DNA from 2 places in the Pseudomonas sp. GL_117 genome. Region 2 is predicted to be linked to the other one. Evidence: riboswitches for the same ligand, from Rfam matches in the RefSeq annotation. Region 2 holds a riboswitch; the other holds the start of a gene.
What was found. A riboswitch is a leader RNA that binds a small molecule or an ion and turns the genes downstream of it on or off. The one in region 2 is predicted to bind cobalamin.
Positions count from the first base shown of each region.

Region 1 (7,793 bases), 260 kb from region 2:
TAGGGCGTACTCACCTGTTGCAGGCCGCGTGTTTGCGTTTTGAACAGATGGGCGAGCCGGCGGTTTATTTGCCGTTGGCCGAGTTGATGGATCGCGGTATCGGTATCTTCGACCACCTCGAGCAATATGAGCTGGTCTGCCTGGACGATCTGCAGGCCATCGCCGGCAAGGCGGAGTGGGAAGAGGCGTTGTTTCATCTGTTCAACCGTTTGCGTGACAGCGGCCGGCGCTTGCTGATCGCTGCATCCACTTCGCCGCGGGAACTGCCGGTCAAGCTGGCGGATCTCAAATCTCGCCTGACCCTGGCGCTGATCTTCCAGATGCGTCCCCTGTCTGACGAAGACAAATTGCGTGCCCTGCAATTGCGTGCCTCCCGTCGCGGTTTGCACCTCACCGATGAGGTCGGGCACTTCATTCTGACCCGCGGCACCCGCAGCATGAGCGCGTTGTTCGATTTGCTCGAACAGCTCGATCAGGCCTCTCTGCAAGCCCAGCGCAAGCTGACGATTCCTTTCCTCAAGGAAACCCTCGGCTGGTAGCCAGCCCTTTGTTTTCGCGGCTTTCGGCAAATTCCAGGCGCCAGAAAACCTGCGTTTGGGCCGGGTTGGCCACGCAAATCGGTTGCATAGGGTGTTAAGGGCTTAGATGTCATCGTCCAAACAAGAAGTCACATAGATCACGATTGAATTTGCAAATCGATCTGATAGCGGGCATAGTCTCGGCTTCTTTACACATCAGCCACGGTCGTGCCCATGCTAAATCGCTTCGCACCCCTCGTGCCTCTCGCACTCGTTACCCTGTTGTTTGGTTGCGCCTCCCACCCTCAACAGGTGGCCGAGCAGCAAAAACCTCAGGTTCAAAATCAGGCAAAATTCGTCGCTGCACAGTCTGCTTCTGTTTATGAAGAAGAGCTGGCGACTGAAAAGGAACTGGGCGCCTTCTCCGGCAACAAGCCTTACCAGCTTCCAGTCCTGGCCGACAGCATTCTCGAACGCGGCATGTCCCTGATCGGTACCCGTTACCGTTTCGGTGGTACCTCTGAAGCCGGTTTCGACTGCAGCGGCTTCATCGGCTACCTGTTTCGTGAAGAAGCTGGCATGAACCTGCCGCGCTCCACTCGCGAAATGATCAACGTGAATGCACCGTTGGTCGCACGCAACAACCTCAAGCCCGGTGATCTGCTTTTCTTTAGTACTGCTGGCCGTGGTCGCGTAAGCCATGCCGGTATCTACCTGGGCGACAACCAGTTTATCCACTCCAGCAGCCGTCGCAGTGGCGGTGTCCGAGTCGACAACCTGGGCGATAGCTACTGGAGCAAAACCTTCATCGAAGCCAAGCGCGCACTCGCCATGGCCCCGACGACGGTTACCGCTAGCAAGTAAACTTAAAGTGATACTTGAAGTTTGACGTGTAAGCGCTAGAATCCCTGGATATTGTTGGAAACCGTACGCGCGAGCTCTGCTTGCGCGTTCTGGTTTTCAGCGTTCGGCAGCGAAAGCCGCATCCAGACCAGGATTGTTCTGCACATGTCGACCTCGGCCCGCCTGATTCTTATTGTTTGCGCCGCGCTCCTCAGCGCCTGCGCCAGCCGTCCACCGCCCGCTCCCGTAGCGGTGAAGCCCAAGCCGGTGTTCAACTATTCCACCCAGAATTTCTCGCCTGTCGCCGAAGACGTACTCTTTCGCGCGCTCGGCCTGGTCGGTACGCCTTATCGCTGGGGCGGCAACACGCCGGACTCAGGCTTTGATTGCAGTGGCCTGATCGGTTTTGTCTACCGCGATGCGGCCGGCATTTCCCTGCCACGCACCACCCGCGAACTGATCGTGATGCGCGCCCAGGATGTGAGTGAAGAGAATCTGCAAACCGGTGACCTGCTGTTCTTTGCCACCGGCGGCGGCTCACAGGTCAGTCACGCCGGCATCTACGTCGGTGAAGGCCGTTTCGTCCACGCGCCGCAAACCGGCGGCACGGTGAAGCTGGACACCTTGTCCAAGGCGTATTGGCAGAATGCTTACCTGAGCGCCAAGCGCGTATTGCCAGGGAGTCTGGCACGTAATCCCTGAGCTGACAGAGATCTGAGTGTGGGAGCGGGCTTGCTCGCGAAGGCGCCGGATCAGACCACACATCTGTGACTGACACACCGCCTTCGCGAGCAAGCCCGCTCCCACATGGGGTTTGTGGTGGACTGAAGCCTACCTACTTAGCTGCTGAAACCCGCCACACCTTATTTCCCACGTCATCCGCCACCAGCAAATCCCCCTGCTGATCAATCACCACGCCCACCGGCCGGCCCATGGCTTTCTCGTCTTTGTCGAGGAACCCGGTCAGCACATCCACCGGCTGTCCCTTGGGCTGGCCAGCCTCGAACGGTACGAAGATCACCTTGTAACCACTGTGGGGCTTGCGATTCCACGAACCATGCTGGCCGATGAATGCGCCATTCGTGAAAGGGGCGGGCAATTTGCTGTTCTCGGCAAACGTCAGTCCCAGCGAGGCGGTATGCGGGCCTACGGCGTAGTCTGGTGCAATCGCCTTGGCCACCAGGTCGAGGTTTTGCGGATTGACTCGCACATCCACATGCTGCCCGTAGTAGCTGAACGGCCAGCCATAGAAGGCGCCATCCTGAACCGAGGTGATGTAGTCCGGCACCAGGTCGCTACCGATTTCATCGCGCTCGTTCACCGCCGTCCACAGCTTGCCGCTTTGTGGTTCCCAGGCCATGCCGTTAGGGTTGCGCAGGCCCGAAGCGAAAATGCGGTGCTGGCCGCTGGCGCGGTCCACTTCCCAGATCGCCGCCCGGCCTTCTTCTGCCTGTAGGCCGTTTTCCCCAACGTTGCTGTTGGAGCCTACGCTTACGTACAGCTTGCGGCCGTCTTTGCTCGCCACCACGTTCTTGGTCCAGTGGTGGTTGATGCTACCGCCGGGTAGGTCGACCACCTTGGTACCGGCTGCCTTGATCGCGGTTGCTCCCGGTTGGTAGGGGAAGCGCAGCAGCTTGTCCGAGTCCGCCACATACAGATCATTGCCCACCAGGGTCATGCCGAAGGGCGAATTGAGGTTTTCAAGAAATACTGTCCGGGTCTCGGCGATGCCATCGTGGTCGGCATCGCGCAGCAACGTGATGCGGTTCGGGCTAGGCACGCCCGCACCGGCTCGGCCCATGACCTTTTCCATCACCCAGCCACGAATGCCCTTTGAGTCATCGGGTTTGGGCGGCGCATTGGTTTCTGCCACCAGTACGTCGCCATTGGGCAGCACATACAGCCAGCGCGGGTGGTCCAGGCCCTCGGCAAACGCCGCCACCTGGGTGCCCGCGGCGGGAGTTGGCTTCGCACCCGCAGGCCACCCTACGGCTGGTGCGATGTTTACCGTGGGGATCAGGGTCTTGTTCGGCTCCGGTAGCTTGGGGGAAGGCCCGGTTCCGTCAGACACTTGCAAGGTCGAACTTTCACCGCAGGCGGCGAGGGCGCCTGCGAACATGATCAGTAGGGCAAGTCGGGTCTTGTGCATGTTTTTCTCCTGGGTACCTGCAAGGGTAGAGGCATGCAGCGGTCCGATGGTTCAAGTGCGAAGCCGGCTTTAATTGACGCTCCACCCCCAACCCTCTACCCTTCGCGACTTGTTCCAGGTGCTCTGTGACCCACGGGTCGACCGAGTGAAACAGGGAAGCCGGTGAGTGAGCGCACTTGTACACAGTGCTGCCGCGATCCCGGCGCTGCCCCCGCAACGGTAAATGAGTCAAGACCCTGCTTTCTGCCACTGTATCGCCCCGCGATATGGGAAGGCGCAGCGTCGGCGATCGCCACTCATGAGCCCGGAGACCGGCCTGAAACATCCAACAGCATCACGGTGGGCGATGCTTGGCTGTCTGTTTTGTCTTTTTCCTGCCCGCCGTTTTTTGTCCAGCCCCAACGGAGAGCTGCCATGACCGATTCCCCTGAACGCGACGAACGCCACCTGGCGCGCATGCTGCGCAAAAAAGCCGTGATCGACGAGCGCATCGCCAACTCGCCCAACGAATGCGGTTTGCTGCTGGTGCTCACCGGCAACGGCAAAGGCAAGAGCAGTTCTGCGTTCGGCATGCTGGCTCGGGCCATGGGCCACGGCATGCAGTGCGGTGTGGTGCAGTTCATCAAGGGGCGCAACAGCACGGGCGAAGAGCTGTTCTTCCGCCGCTTCCCTGAGCAAGTGCGTTTTCACGTCATGGGCGAAGGCTTCACCTGGGAAACCCAGGACCGCCAACGTGACATCGCCGCCGCCGAAGCCGCCTGGGCGGTGTCCCGCGAGCTGCTGCAAGATCCCGCCATCGGCCTTGTCGTCCTTGACGAACTGAACATCGCCCTCAAACACGGCTACCTCGATCTGGACCAAGTGCTCAGCGACCTGCAAGCCCGTCCGCCGATGCAACACGTGGTGGTCACCGGCCGTGGCGCCAAGCCCGAGCTGATCGAAATGGGCGACACCGTCACCGAAATGGGCATGCTCAAGCACGCGTTCCAGGCCGGTATCAAGGCACAGAAGGGCGTCGAACTTTGAATCAGCCCCGTCATTGCCCGGCCGTCTTGATCGCCGCACCGGCATCCGGCCAGGGCAAAACCACCGTCACCGCCGCGCTCGCCCGTTTGCACCGCAACCTGGGACGCAAGGTGCGCGTGTTCAAATGCGGGCCGGACTTTCTCGACCCGATGATCCATGAGCGCGCCAGCGGTGCGCCGGTGTATCAATTGGACATGTGGATGGTGGGAGAGCAGGAAAGTCGTCGCCTGTTGTGGGAAGCCGCCGGCGAGGCTGACCTGATCCTCATTGAAGGCGTGATGGGCCTGTTCGACGGCACGCCATCCAGCGCTGACCTGGCGCGCCACTTTGGCGTGCCGGTGCTCGGTGTGATCGACGGCACCGCCATGGCCCAGACCTTCGGCGCCCTCGCGCTGGGCCTGGCGCGTTATCAGCCGGACCTGCCGTTCGCCGGCGTGCTGGCCAACCGCGTAGGCACGCTGCGCCACGCACAATTGCTCGAAGGCAGTCTGACCGAAGGCCTGCGCTGGTACGGCGCGCTGTCCCGCGAGACCGGCATCGAATTGCCCAGCCGCCACCTGGGCCTGGTACAAGCCAGCGAACTGAATGACCTCGACCTGCGCCTCGACGCCGCCGCCCAAGCCCTGGGCAGCAGTTGCGAAGTCGCATTGCCGCCGCCGGTGACGTTCGCTGCGCCGCAGATCATTGAGGCCGAGCCGTTGCTCAACGGCGTGCGCATTGCCGTGGCTCGCGACGAAGCCTTCGCCTTCACCTACGGCGCCAGCCTCGACCTGTTGCGGGCGATGGGCGCCGAATTGCACTTCTTCTCGCCGATCCACGACCGCGAATTGCCTGACGCCGACAGCCTGTATCTGCCGGGTGGTTACCCGGAATTGCATCACCAGGCGCTGTCGGAAAACACCGCGATGCTCGATGCGATCCGTGCTCATCACGCTGCTGGCAAACCGCTGCTCGCCGAGTGCGGCGGCATGTTGTACCTGCTGGACTCGCTCACCGATGTCGACGGCCAGCGTGCCGAGTTGCTCGGTCTGCTGCAGGGCGATGCCGTGATGCAAAAGAAACTGGCCGCCCTGGCCCTGCAAAATGTCGAACTGCCGGAAGGCACATTGCGCGGTCACACCTATCACCACTCCCTGACCAGCACCGACTGCACGCCGATTGCCCGTGGCGTGAGCCCCAACGGTGGGCGTGGTGCCGAGGCGGTTTTCCGACAGGGGCGGATGACGGCTTCCTACGTGCACTTTTATTTTCCGTCGAATCCGGCGGCGGTGGCGGCACTGTTTGCGCCGGACCGGGAGGGTGCCATCGCAGGCAAGCCCGCTCCCACAGGGGATCGCGTCGAAACCCAATCCAATGTGGGAGCGGGCTTGCCCGCGAAGAGGCCATGACCGACAACGCCTTCCCTGAGGCCGACCGCCAGGCCGTCTACCGCGCCATCGCCGAACGCCGCGACATGCGCCACTTCAGCGGCGGCACCGTCGCGCCTGAACTGCTGCAGCGCCTGCTCCAGGCCGCACACCAGGCGCCCAGCGTCGGCCTGATGCAACCCTGGCGCTTCATCCGTATCAGTGACCGCCAACTGCGTGGGCAAATCCAGCAACTGGTGGAAGAAGAACGCATCCGCACCGCCGAAGCCCTGGGCGAGCGCTCCGACGAATTCATGAAGCTCAAGGTCGAAGGCATCCACGATTGCGCCGAGGTATTGGTAGCAGCGCTGATGGACGACCGCGAGCGCCACATCTTCGGTCGTCGCACCTTGCCGGAAATGGACATGGCCTCGCTGTCCTGTGCAATCCAGAACCTGTGGCTGGCTGCCCGCGTCGAAGGCCTGGGCATGGGCTGGGTCTCGCTGTTCGAGCCCCAGGCCCTGGCCGACCTGCTGGGCCTGCCGCCCGGCGCCAAACCCCTGGCTGTGCTGTGCCTGGGCCCGGTCGCTGCGTTCTACCCGGCACCGATGTTGCAACTCGAAGGCTGGACCGAGCCGCGGCCGCTGAGTGACATGCTGTACGAAAATTCTTGGGGAGTGAGTCAATGAGTGTGGCCTTGCTGTGTGTCGCCGCAGTCGCGCTGGATGCGCTGCTGGGCGAACCCAGGCGCTGGCATCCGCTGGTGGCGTTCGGCAATTTCGCCGGGCGCATCGAGCAACGCTTCAACAGCGGTGGCCGGGGCTGGCGCAGCCATGGCGTGACCGCGTGGTTTATCGCCGTGGTGCCGTTGACCCTGCTGGCCACCGCTTTGTCGTGGGCACCGTATATCGGCTGGATCTTGGAGATCCTGGCGTTGTACTGCGCCCTCGGCATGCGCAGCCTTGGCGAGCATGTGATCCCGGTCGCCCAGGCGCTGCGCAGTGATGACCTGGACGAAGCGCGAAAGCGTGTGAGTTACCTTGTCAGCCGTCAGACCAGCGAACTGGACCGTACCGAAGTCGCCCGCGCCGCCACCGAGTCGGTACTGGAGAACGGCAGCGACGCGGTATTCGCCGCGCTGTTCTGGTTTGTCGTTGCCGGTGTGCCGGGCGTGGTGCTGTACCGCCTGAGCAACACCCTCGACGCCATGTGGGGCTATCGCAACGAACGTTTCGAGCGTTTCGGTTGGGCGGCGGCCAAGATCGACGACGTTCTGAACTATATTCCTGCGCGCCTGGTGGCATTGACCTACGCGCTGCTGGGCAAAACCCGCCTGGCGTTGAAGTGCTGGCGTACCCAGGGCCCAACGTGGGACAGCCCCAACGCCGGCCCGGTGATGGCGGCCGGCGCTGGTGCGCTGGGTGTCGAATTGGGCGGCGCCGCGATTTATCACGGCGAAGTACATCAACGCCCGCAACTGGGCGAAGGCCCGGCGGCGGATGCGGACTCCATCGACCGAGGCTGGCAACTGGTGCAGCGCGGCGTATGGTTGTGGCTGCTGATCCTATGCGCGGGGGCGCAATTTTATGCTTGAGCACGGTGGCCGGCTGCGCAAGGCAGCGATTCAATACGGGATTGCCGAGGCCGATTGGCTCGACCTGTCCAGCGGCCTCGCGCCGTGGCCGTGGGCGATCCCGGAAATTCCGCTGCGGGCCTGGGCACGCTTGCCGGAAACCGACGACGGCCTGGAACGCGCCGCCAGCGAATATTACGGCGCCGCCCATTTGCTGCCGGTGCCGGGCTCCCAGGCGGCGATCCAACTGTTGCCGCGCTTGCGGCGGGCGGGCAAGGTCGGCGTGCTGTCGCCGTGCTATGCCGAACACGCCGAAGCCTGGCGCCGCGCCGGTTATG
Region 1 is NZ_CM174418.1:4,432,847-4,440,639, reverse strand. Features, by position in the region: gene hda (DnaA regulatory inactivator Hda) at 1-539, shown strand, start outside; gene AC3ISR_RS20120 (C40 family peptidase) at 753-1,382, shown strand; gene AC3ISR_RS20115 (C40 family peptidase) at 1,527-2,063, shown strand; gene AC3ISR_RS20110 (PQQ-dependent sugar dehydrogenase) at 2,197-3,510, opposite strand; cobalamin riboswitch at 3,610-3,844, shown strand; gene cobO (cob(I)yrinic acid a,c-diamide adenosyltransferase) at 3,925-4,536, shown strand; gene AC3ISR_RS20100 (cobyrinic acid a,c-diamide synthase CobB) at 4,533-5,924, shown strand; gene bluB (5,6-dimethylbenzimidazole synthase) at 5,921-6,571, shown strand; gene cbiB (adenosylcobinamide-phosphate synthase CbiB) at 6,568-7,476, shown strand; gene cobD (threonine-phosphate decarboxylase CobD) at 7,469-7,793, shown strand, end outside.
Region 1: another riboswitch for cobalamin. It lies ahead of cobO (cob(I)yrinic acid a,c-diamide adenosyltransferase); the one in region 2 lies ahead of AC3ISR_RS18940 (ABC transporter substrate-binding protein).

Region 2 (7,793 bases):
GCGGCCTACGACAAGGCCGTGCAGACCCTGCTGTTTGGTGCTGAGTCGCCACTGCTGAACGCTGGCCGCGTCACCACCGTGCAAGCGGTTGGCGGCACCGGCGCGCTGAAAATCGGTGCTGACTTCCTCAAGCAACTGCTGCCAGGCGCCGTCGTCGCCATCAGCGACCCAAGCTGGGAAAACCACCGCGCCCTGTTCGAAACCGCCGGTTTCCCGGTGCAGAACTACCGCTACTACGACGCCGCCACCCATGACGTAAACCGTGCCGGCCTGCTCGAAGATCTCAACGCCCTGCCGCCGCAGTCCATCGTGGTGCTGCACGCCTGCTGCCACAACCCGACCGGCGTCGACCTGACCCCGGCCGACTGGCAGAACGTGCTGGACGTGGTCAAGGCCAAGCGCCTCGTACCGTTCCTCGACATGGCCTACCAGGGCTTTGGCGATGGCATCCACGAAGACGCCGCGGCCGTGCGCCTGTTCGCCGAGTCCGGTCTGACCTTCTTTGTGTCCAGCTCGTTCTCCAAGTCGTTCTCCCTGTACGGCGAACGTGTGGGCGCGCTGTCCATCGTCGGCGAATCCAAGGAAGAAAGCGCGCGCATCCTGTCCCAGGTCAAGCGTGTGATCCGCACCAACTACTCCAACCCGCCAACCCACGGCGCCGCGATTGTAGCTGCCGTGCTGAACAGTCCTGAGCTGCGCGCGCAGTGGGAAGCCGAACTGGCTGAAATGCGCCTGCGCATTCGTGGGATGCGTGAGCAGATGGTGTCGGAACTGGCCAAGGCTGCACCGGGCCATGACTTCAGCTTCGTCGGCCGCCAGCGTGGGATGTTTTCCTACTCCGGCCTGACCGTTGAGCAAGTCACCCGCCTGCGCACCGAGTTCGGCATCTACGCCCTCGACACCGGCCGCATCTGCGTGGCGGCGTTGAACCAGTCGAACATCGACGCAGTCACAAAGGCAATCGTCCAGGTCCTGTAAGCCTGGAGCCGTTGCACAGAAGGGGAAGCCGCTGGCTTCCCCTTTTTCGTATCCAGCCCCTAGACTGAACCTTGCCCGCCCCTTTGCTGTGAGAACCTTATGAGAAACGACGACCTGGACCTGCGTGCCGACCGCGACGAGCTGGATGACTATGTGCCCCGCGCGCCGCAACCCAAGCGCCAGAAAAGCCTGGTGTTGCAGGTAGCGCTAGGGGTGTTCCTCGGTGGCTTGGCGTTGTGGCTGGTGCAACTGGGGGCCACGGCACTGATGGCCAAGCTCGCCATGGGCACCCTCCAATTCGGCGGCTGATGAAGTTCAAAAATGTGGGAGCGGGCTTGCTCGCGAATGCAGTGTGTCAGGCGATACATGTGTAACTGAACCACCGCATTCGCGAGCAAGCCCGCTCCCACATTGGATCTACGTCGCTACTAGATTGCGTTCTTCCAGCAGCTTTACGAAGCTGTTGAGGCTCTGCGACACCGTGCCCCGCCGCCAGATCAGCCAGGTGTGCAGCACCCGGAATTTGTCCGTCAACGGCCACACACTCACCGCCGCAAACCCCGGCATGCTTTCCAACATGCTGCGCGGCATCAACGCCAATCCCGCACCGGCGCTGACGCAAGCCAACATGCCGTGGTACGACTCGATCTCGAAAATCTTCCCCGGCACCGCACCGTCCTGGGAAAACCAACGTTCGAAATGATGCCGGTACGAGCAGTTCGAGCGGAACGTGTAGATATTCTCGCCATTCACATCCTGGCCCCGGGTGATCGGCGCGTGATGCAGCGGCGCGATCACCACCATTTCCTCCTCAAACACCGCCACGCCTTCCAGGGTCGCGTGCAACACCGGCCCATCGACAAACGCCGCCGTCAGGCGCCCCGATAGCACGCCTTCAATCATGGTGCCCGACGGTCCGGTGCTCAGGTCCAGCTCGACCTTGGTGTGTTTCTGGTTATACGCCGCGAGCAACGCCGGGATGCGCACCGCCGCCGTACTCTCCAGCGAGCCCAGGGCAAACGCACCCTGGGGCTCCTCCCCCGCCACCGTGGCACGGGCCTCCTGCACCAGATCGAGAATGCGCCGCGCATAACCGAGAAAATTCCAGCCGGCCGGTGACAAGCGCAGGCGGCTTTTCTCGCGGATGAACAATTCGACGCCCAGGTCCTGCTCCAGTTGCTTGATGCGGGTGGTCAGGTTCGACGGCACCCGATGAATCAACTGCGCGGCGGCGCTGATGCTGCCTTGCTCGGCAACGGCCTTGAAGATTTCCAGCTGCACCAGATCCAAGTCATTCTCCAATCGTGAATGTATTGCTCAATATTATTCAGTTTCCAGAAAAGAACCAGCCCCGTAACCTGAACTCAACTTATCCCTTGCGCAGGACGGTGCCATGAACGCGACTACCCACGCCCTCTCGATCAACCCGGCCAACGGCGAAAAGGTCGGCAGCTACCCGTATGAAAGCGACTCGCAGCTGAACGCCGCCCTCGACCGTGCCACCGCCGCCTTCCGCACCTGGCGCCACCAGCCGCTCAGCCAGCGCGCCGAACGGCTGCTGGCCCTGGCCGCCGCCCTGCGGGAACAAGCTGAAGAGATGGCGCAGATGATCACCCTGGAAATGGGCAAGCCCATCGCCCAGGCCCGCGCCGAAATCGAAAAATGCGCCCAGCTCAGTGAATGGTACGCCGCCCAGGGCCCGGCCATGCTCGCCCCGGAGCCGACCCTGGTGGACAACGGCAGCGCCCATATCGAATACCGCCCACTGGGCCCGATCCTCGCGGTGATGCCGTGGAACTTCCCGGTCTGGCAAGTGTTGCGCGGCGCCGTGCCGACGATGCTCGCCGGCAACACCTACGTGCTCAAGCACGCGCCGAACGTGATGGGCAGCGCCTACCTGATGCAGCAGGCATTCAAAAAAGCCGGCTTTGCTGAAGGCCTGTTCGAAGTGATCAACGTGACGACCGACGGCGTATCCAAAGCCATCGCCGACCCACGCATCGCCGCCGTCACCCTCACCGGCAGCGTGCGCGCCGGTATGGCCATCGGCTCCCAGGCCGGTGCCGCGCTGAAAAAGTGTGTGCTGGAACTGGGCGGCTCCGACCCGTTCATCGTGCTCAACGACGCCGACCTCGACGCCGCGGTGCAAGCCGCCGTGATTGGCCGCTTCCAGAACAGCGGGCAAGTCTGCGCCGCTGCCAAGCGTCTGATCATCGAAGCCGGCGTGGCCGAAGCCTTTACCGCCAAATTCCTCGCGGCCAGCCGTGCCCTGGTGATGGGCGACCCGACATCCGCCGCCACGTACATCGGCCCGATGGCCCGCTTCGACCTGCGCGACGAGCTGCACGGCCAGGTCCAGGCGACTCTTGAAGAAGGCGCGACCCTGCTACTGGGCGGCCATAAAGTCGCCGGTGCCGGCAACTACTATGAGCCGACCGTACTGGCAGGCGTCACCGACCAGATGACCTCGTTCAAACAGGAACTGTTCGGCCCGGTAGCCTCGATCATCACCGCCCGCGACGCCGACCACGCGGTAGCGCTGGCGAATGACAGCGAATTCGGCCTGACCGCGAGCATCTTCACCACCGACGCGGCGAAGGCGCGGGATATAGCCAACCGCCTGGAAACCGGCGGGATTTTCGTCAACGCCTTCAGCGTATCCGACCCTCGGGTGGCGTTTGGCGGGATCAAGAAAAGCGGCTTTGGCCGTGAACTGTCGCACTTCGGCGTGCGGGAATTCTGCAACGCGCAGACCGTGTGGCTGGACCGCAAATAACCCCCCGGCCGGGCTGACACCCTTGTAGTGAGCGGGCTTGCCCGCGCTGGGTGGCGAAGCCGCCCCAAACCCAGGCAACTCGGTCTTTCTGATACACCGAGTTGCTTGGATTTGGGGCGGCTTCGCCACCCAGCGCGGGGCAAGCCCGCTCACTACAAACCGGTGGTCACTGGGTATTGATGAAGTGAAACCGCGCCTGGGCCTTCTCAACCGCGTGGCGCACTTTGTCCTGCTGCGCCTCACTGCCCGCGTAGTAGATATTCATCCCCTGCAAACCGAGGCCTTCGCAGGCGTTCTCAACAACCGCCACGTCGATTGAACTGCGCGCCCCAATGATCAAGAACCCACTGTCGCCCAGGCGCTGGGCGTTGAGCAGTTCCTGCCTGAGTTGGCCGGCATTCGCGCCGCCGCCCAGGACAGTCGCCAGCATGTCGCCGATCACACCATGGCTGGCGATCTTGACGCTGTGCAAACGCACCTTGTTGGCGCCGGCAGGCAGCGACATGACATGGGCAGTGGCGGCCTCGTCGAAAATCTGCGATTCGCTTTTACCCTGGGTCGCACAACCGGCAAGCAGGGTGATCAGGGCGAGGGCGACTAAACGTTTCACTGTATTTTCCTTGTAGGGGGCGGTTCCGTGGCCGCGCATCATAAGAGACACGCGCCCTCACGTCCAAGATCGACTACCATACCGCGCCGGTTCCCCAACGGGACTAATAGGGAATCCGAAGCGCGGCCACCCGCGCCAACCGGAACTGCCCCCGCAACTGTAGGTGCTGAGCCTGCTCCCCACTGCCACTGGACGCTGTCCGGGAAGGCCGGAGCGTGGCGATGACGCATCAGTCAGGAGACCTGCCGGCCAAGCGTTATCACCAACCGGCGGGGTGTCCGGGAAGGGCATCCCTGGCCTGCCGGACCGGCAGCGTTCATGGCTGTATTTCCACTACCGTACCGCCCCAGCTCCCTGTACGGTCCCAACGGAGATTGCCCCATGCTGCCACGCGTTACCGCCCTGCTCACCGGCCTGAGTGTTTGTGCCCTGGCCCACGCCGCGCCGACTGACTACCCGCTGACCCTGGAAAACTGCGGCAGCACCCTCACCTTCCAGCAAGCACCGACGCGCAGCGTGACCATCGGCCAGGCCGCCACCGAGATGCTTTATGCGTTGGGCGTGGGCGACAAAGTGGTCGGCACCTCACTGTGGTTCAACAGTGTGCTGCCGCAGTTCAAGGCACAGAACGAGCGCATCGAACGCCTGGCCAACAATGAGCCGAGCTTCGAAGCCGTGATCGCCAAGCGCCCGCAGTTGGTAGCGGCCGAGCTGGAATGGGTGGTCGGCGCACAAGGCGTGGTCGGCACCCGTGAGCAATTCCACGAGCTGCAGATCCCCACCTACCTGCTGCCCTCCGACTGCGAAGGCAAGGACAACCTGGTGGGCGCCGACGGCACGCGGCTGGAGCCGTTCCGCATCGAGACCATCTACAAAAGCATCAGCCAACTGGCGGCGATCTTCGATGTGCAGGACCGCGGTCAACAGTTGAACGACGAACTCAAGGCGCGCCTGGCCAAGTCCGTCGCCACCGTGCAGAGCAAGGGCCTCAAGCAGGCCAGCGCACTGGTGTGGTTCTCCAGCGCCGAGCTGGCCAGCGACCCGTATGTCGCCGGGCACAAGGGCATTCCCGAATTCATCCTGCAAACCCTCGGCCTGCGCAACGTGGTGCAGTCCGATGAAGAATGGCCCGCCGTGGGCTGGGAAACCATCGCCAAGGCCAACCCGACCTTCCTCGTCATCGCCCGCATGGACCGCCGCCGCTACCCTGCCGACGACCATGAAAAGAAACTCGCCTTCCTGCGCAGCGACCCAGTCACCCGCAACATGGATGCGGTAAAAAACAACCGCATCATCATCCTCGACGCCCTGGCGTTGCAGGCCAGCATCCGCATGTTCGACGGCCTTGAGCAACTGGCCACGGCCATCGACGGCTACGACCTGCCGAAATGATTCGTGCCCTCCTCGCCCTGGCCCTGCTCCTGGCCGCCGTGCTCGCCGGCGTGGCCATCGGCGAAACCGCCATCTCGCCGCAGGTCGTACTTCAGGTGCTGGCCAATAAACTGTGGGGCGCCGGCTACGTGCTCGACCCCATCGACGAAGGCGTGGTGTGGAACTACCGCCTGACCCGCGCACTGGTCGCCGCCGCCTGCGGTGCCGGGCTGGCGACCTGCGGGGTGATCCTGCAATCGCTGCTGCGCAACCCGCTGGCCGACCCGTACCTGCTGGGCATCAGCGCCGGCGCCTCGACAGGTGCGGTGCTGGTGGCGCTGATCGGGGTGGGCGGCGGCTTGATTTCATTGTCGGCTGGCGCGTTTGTCGGCGCGATGGCGGCGTTTGCGCTGGTGATTTTGTTGGCGCGGGCCAGCGGCTCATCCAGCGGCACCGGGCAGATCATCCTCGCCGGCATTGCCGGTTCGCAGCTGTTCAACGCACTCACCGCATTCCTCATCACCAAATCCGCCAGCTCCGAACAGGCGCGCGGCATCATGTTCTGGCTGCTGGGCAACCTCAGCGGCGTGCGCTGGCCGTCGGTATGGCTGGCGGTGCCAGTGGCGCTGGTGGGGTTGGCGGTGTGCCTGTGGCATCGCCGGGCGCTGGATGCGTTCACCTTTGGCACGGATTCGGCGGCGTCCCTGGGCATCCCGGTGCGCCGTGTGCAATTTGTGCTGGTGGGTTGCGCGGCGTTGGTGACGGCGGTGATGGTGTCGATTGTCGGCTCCATCGGCTTTGTCGGCTTGGTGATCCCCCATGCCGTGCGCCTGCTGCTCGGCACCGGGCATTCACGCCTGCTGCCGGCCAGCGCCTTGGGGGGTGCGTTGTTCCTGATTGCCGCGGATGTGCTGTCGCGCACCTTGATCAAGGGCCAGGTGATCCCGGTTGGCGTGGTCACCGCGCTGGTAGGCGCGCCGGTGTTTGCGCTGATCCTGATCGGCCGGAGGAATGCGCGATGAGCGTGCTCAGTTGCCGTGGCCTGGGCTTCAAGGTGCGCGAAGCCGAGTTGCTGCGCGACATTCACCTGGACGTGGAGCTGGGCGAGACCCTCGGTATCGTCGGGCCGAACGGTTCCGGCAAATCCACCCTGCTCAAGCTGCTCGCCGGGTTGCGTACCCCGGCGTGTGGCGACGTGCTGCTGGGCGGCCAGCGCCTCGGGCAGCTGTCGCGCCGCAGCATCGCGCAACAGTTGGCCGTGGTGGAGCAACAGGCCGACACCGATGACGCCATCCGCGTGTTCGACGCCGTGGCCCTGGGCCGCACGCCGTGGCTGTCGGCGCTGAGCCCCTGGTCGGATGCAGACGACGCCATCGTGCGCCAAGCCCTGCACGACGTGGACGCCACCCACCTGGCCCAACGCGCCTGGCGCAGCCTTTCCGGCGGCGAGCGCCAACGCGTGCACATCGCCCGCGCCCTGGCGCAACGGCCGCAGATCCTGTTGCTGGATGAGCCGACCAATCACCTGGATATTCAGCATCAACTGGCGATCTTGAAAGGCGTGCAAGCGCTGCCGGTGACGACGCTGATTGCCCTGCATGACCTGAACCAGGCGCTGACCTGTGATCGCCTGGCGGTGCTGGACCACGGGCGATTGGTGGCGCTGGGCAAGCCGCTGGAGGTACTCACGCCGCAGCGCTTGAAGGACACGTTCGGGGTGCAGGCGCACTACCTCACAGACCCGTTCGACGGCGCGCAGATACTGCGGCTGCGTTCCAACTAAACACGGGGAGTCTAGTGGTGCTTCTTCAGGCCACTACAGCAGCCGCTGCATGTGCGTGGTCTGCCACACCGGATCAGCTTCCACGTCCACCACCGCAAACCCCTGCCGCCGCCAAAATTCGATCGCACCCGGTAGAAACGGATGGGTGTGCAGGTACATCACCTCCACCCCCTGCGCGTGCGCCAGCGCCTCCAGCGCACGGTACAACTCCCTCGCCAATCCAGAACGGCGGAACGCTGGCAGCACAAACAGGCGCACCACTTCCACGGTCCGGC
Region 2 is NZ_CM174418.1:4,177,756-4,185,548, forward strand. Features, by position in the region: gene AC3ISR_RS18915 (amino acid aminotransferase) at 1-978, shown strand, start outside; gene AC3ISR_RS18920 (hypothetical protein) at 1,078-1,287, shown strand; gene ptrR (putrescine utilization regulator PtrR) at 1,396-2,268, opposite strand; gene AC3ISR_RS18930 (aldehyde dehydrogenase family protein) at 2,372-3,754, shown strand; gene AC3ISR_RS18935 (hypothetical protein) at 3,921-4,364, opposite strand; cobalamin riboswitch at 4,435-4,628, shown strand; gene AC3ISR_RS18940 (ABC transporter substrate-binding protein) at 4,746-5,756, shown strand; gene AC3ISR_RS18945 (FecCD family ABC transporter permease) at 5,753-6,757, shown strand; gene AC3ISR_RS18950 (ABC transporter ATP-binding protein) at 6,754-7,518, shown strand; gene AC3ISR_RS18955 (GNAT family N-acetyltransferase) at 7,552-7,793, opposite strand, start outside.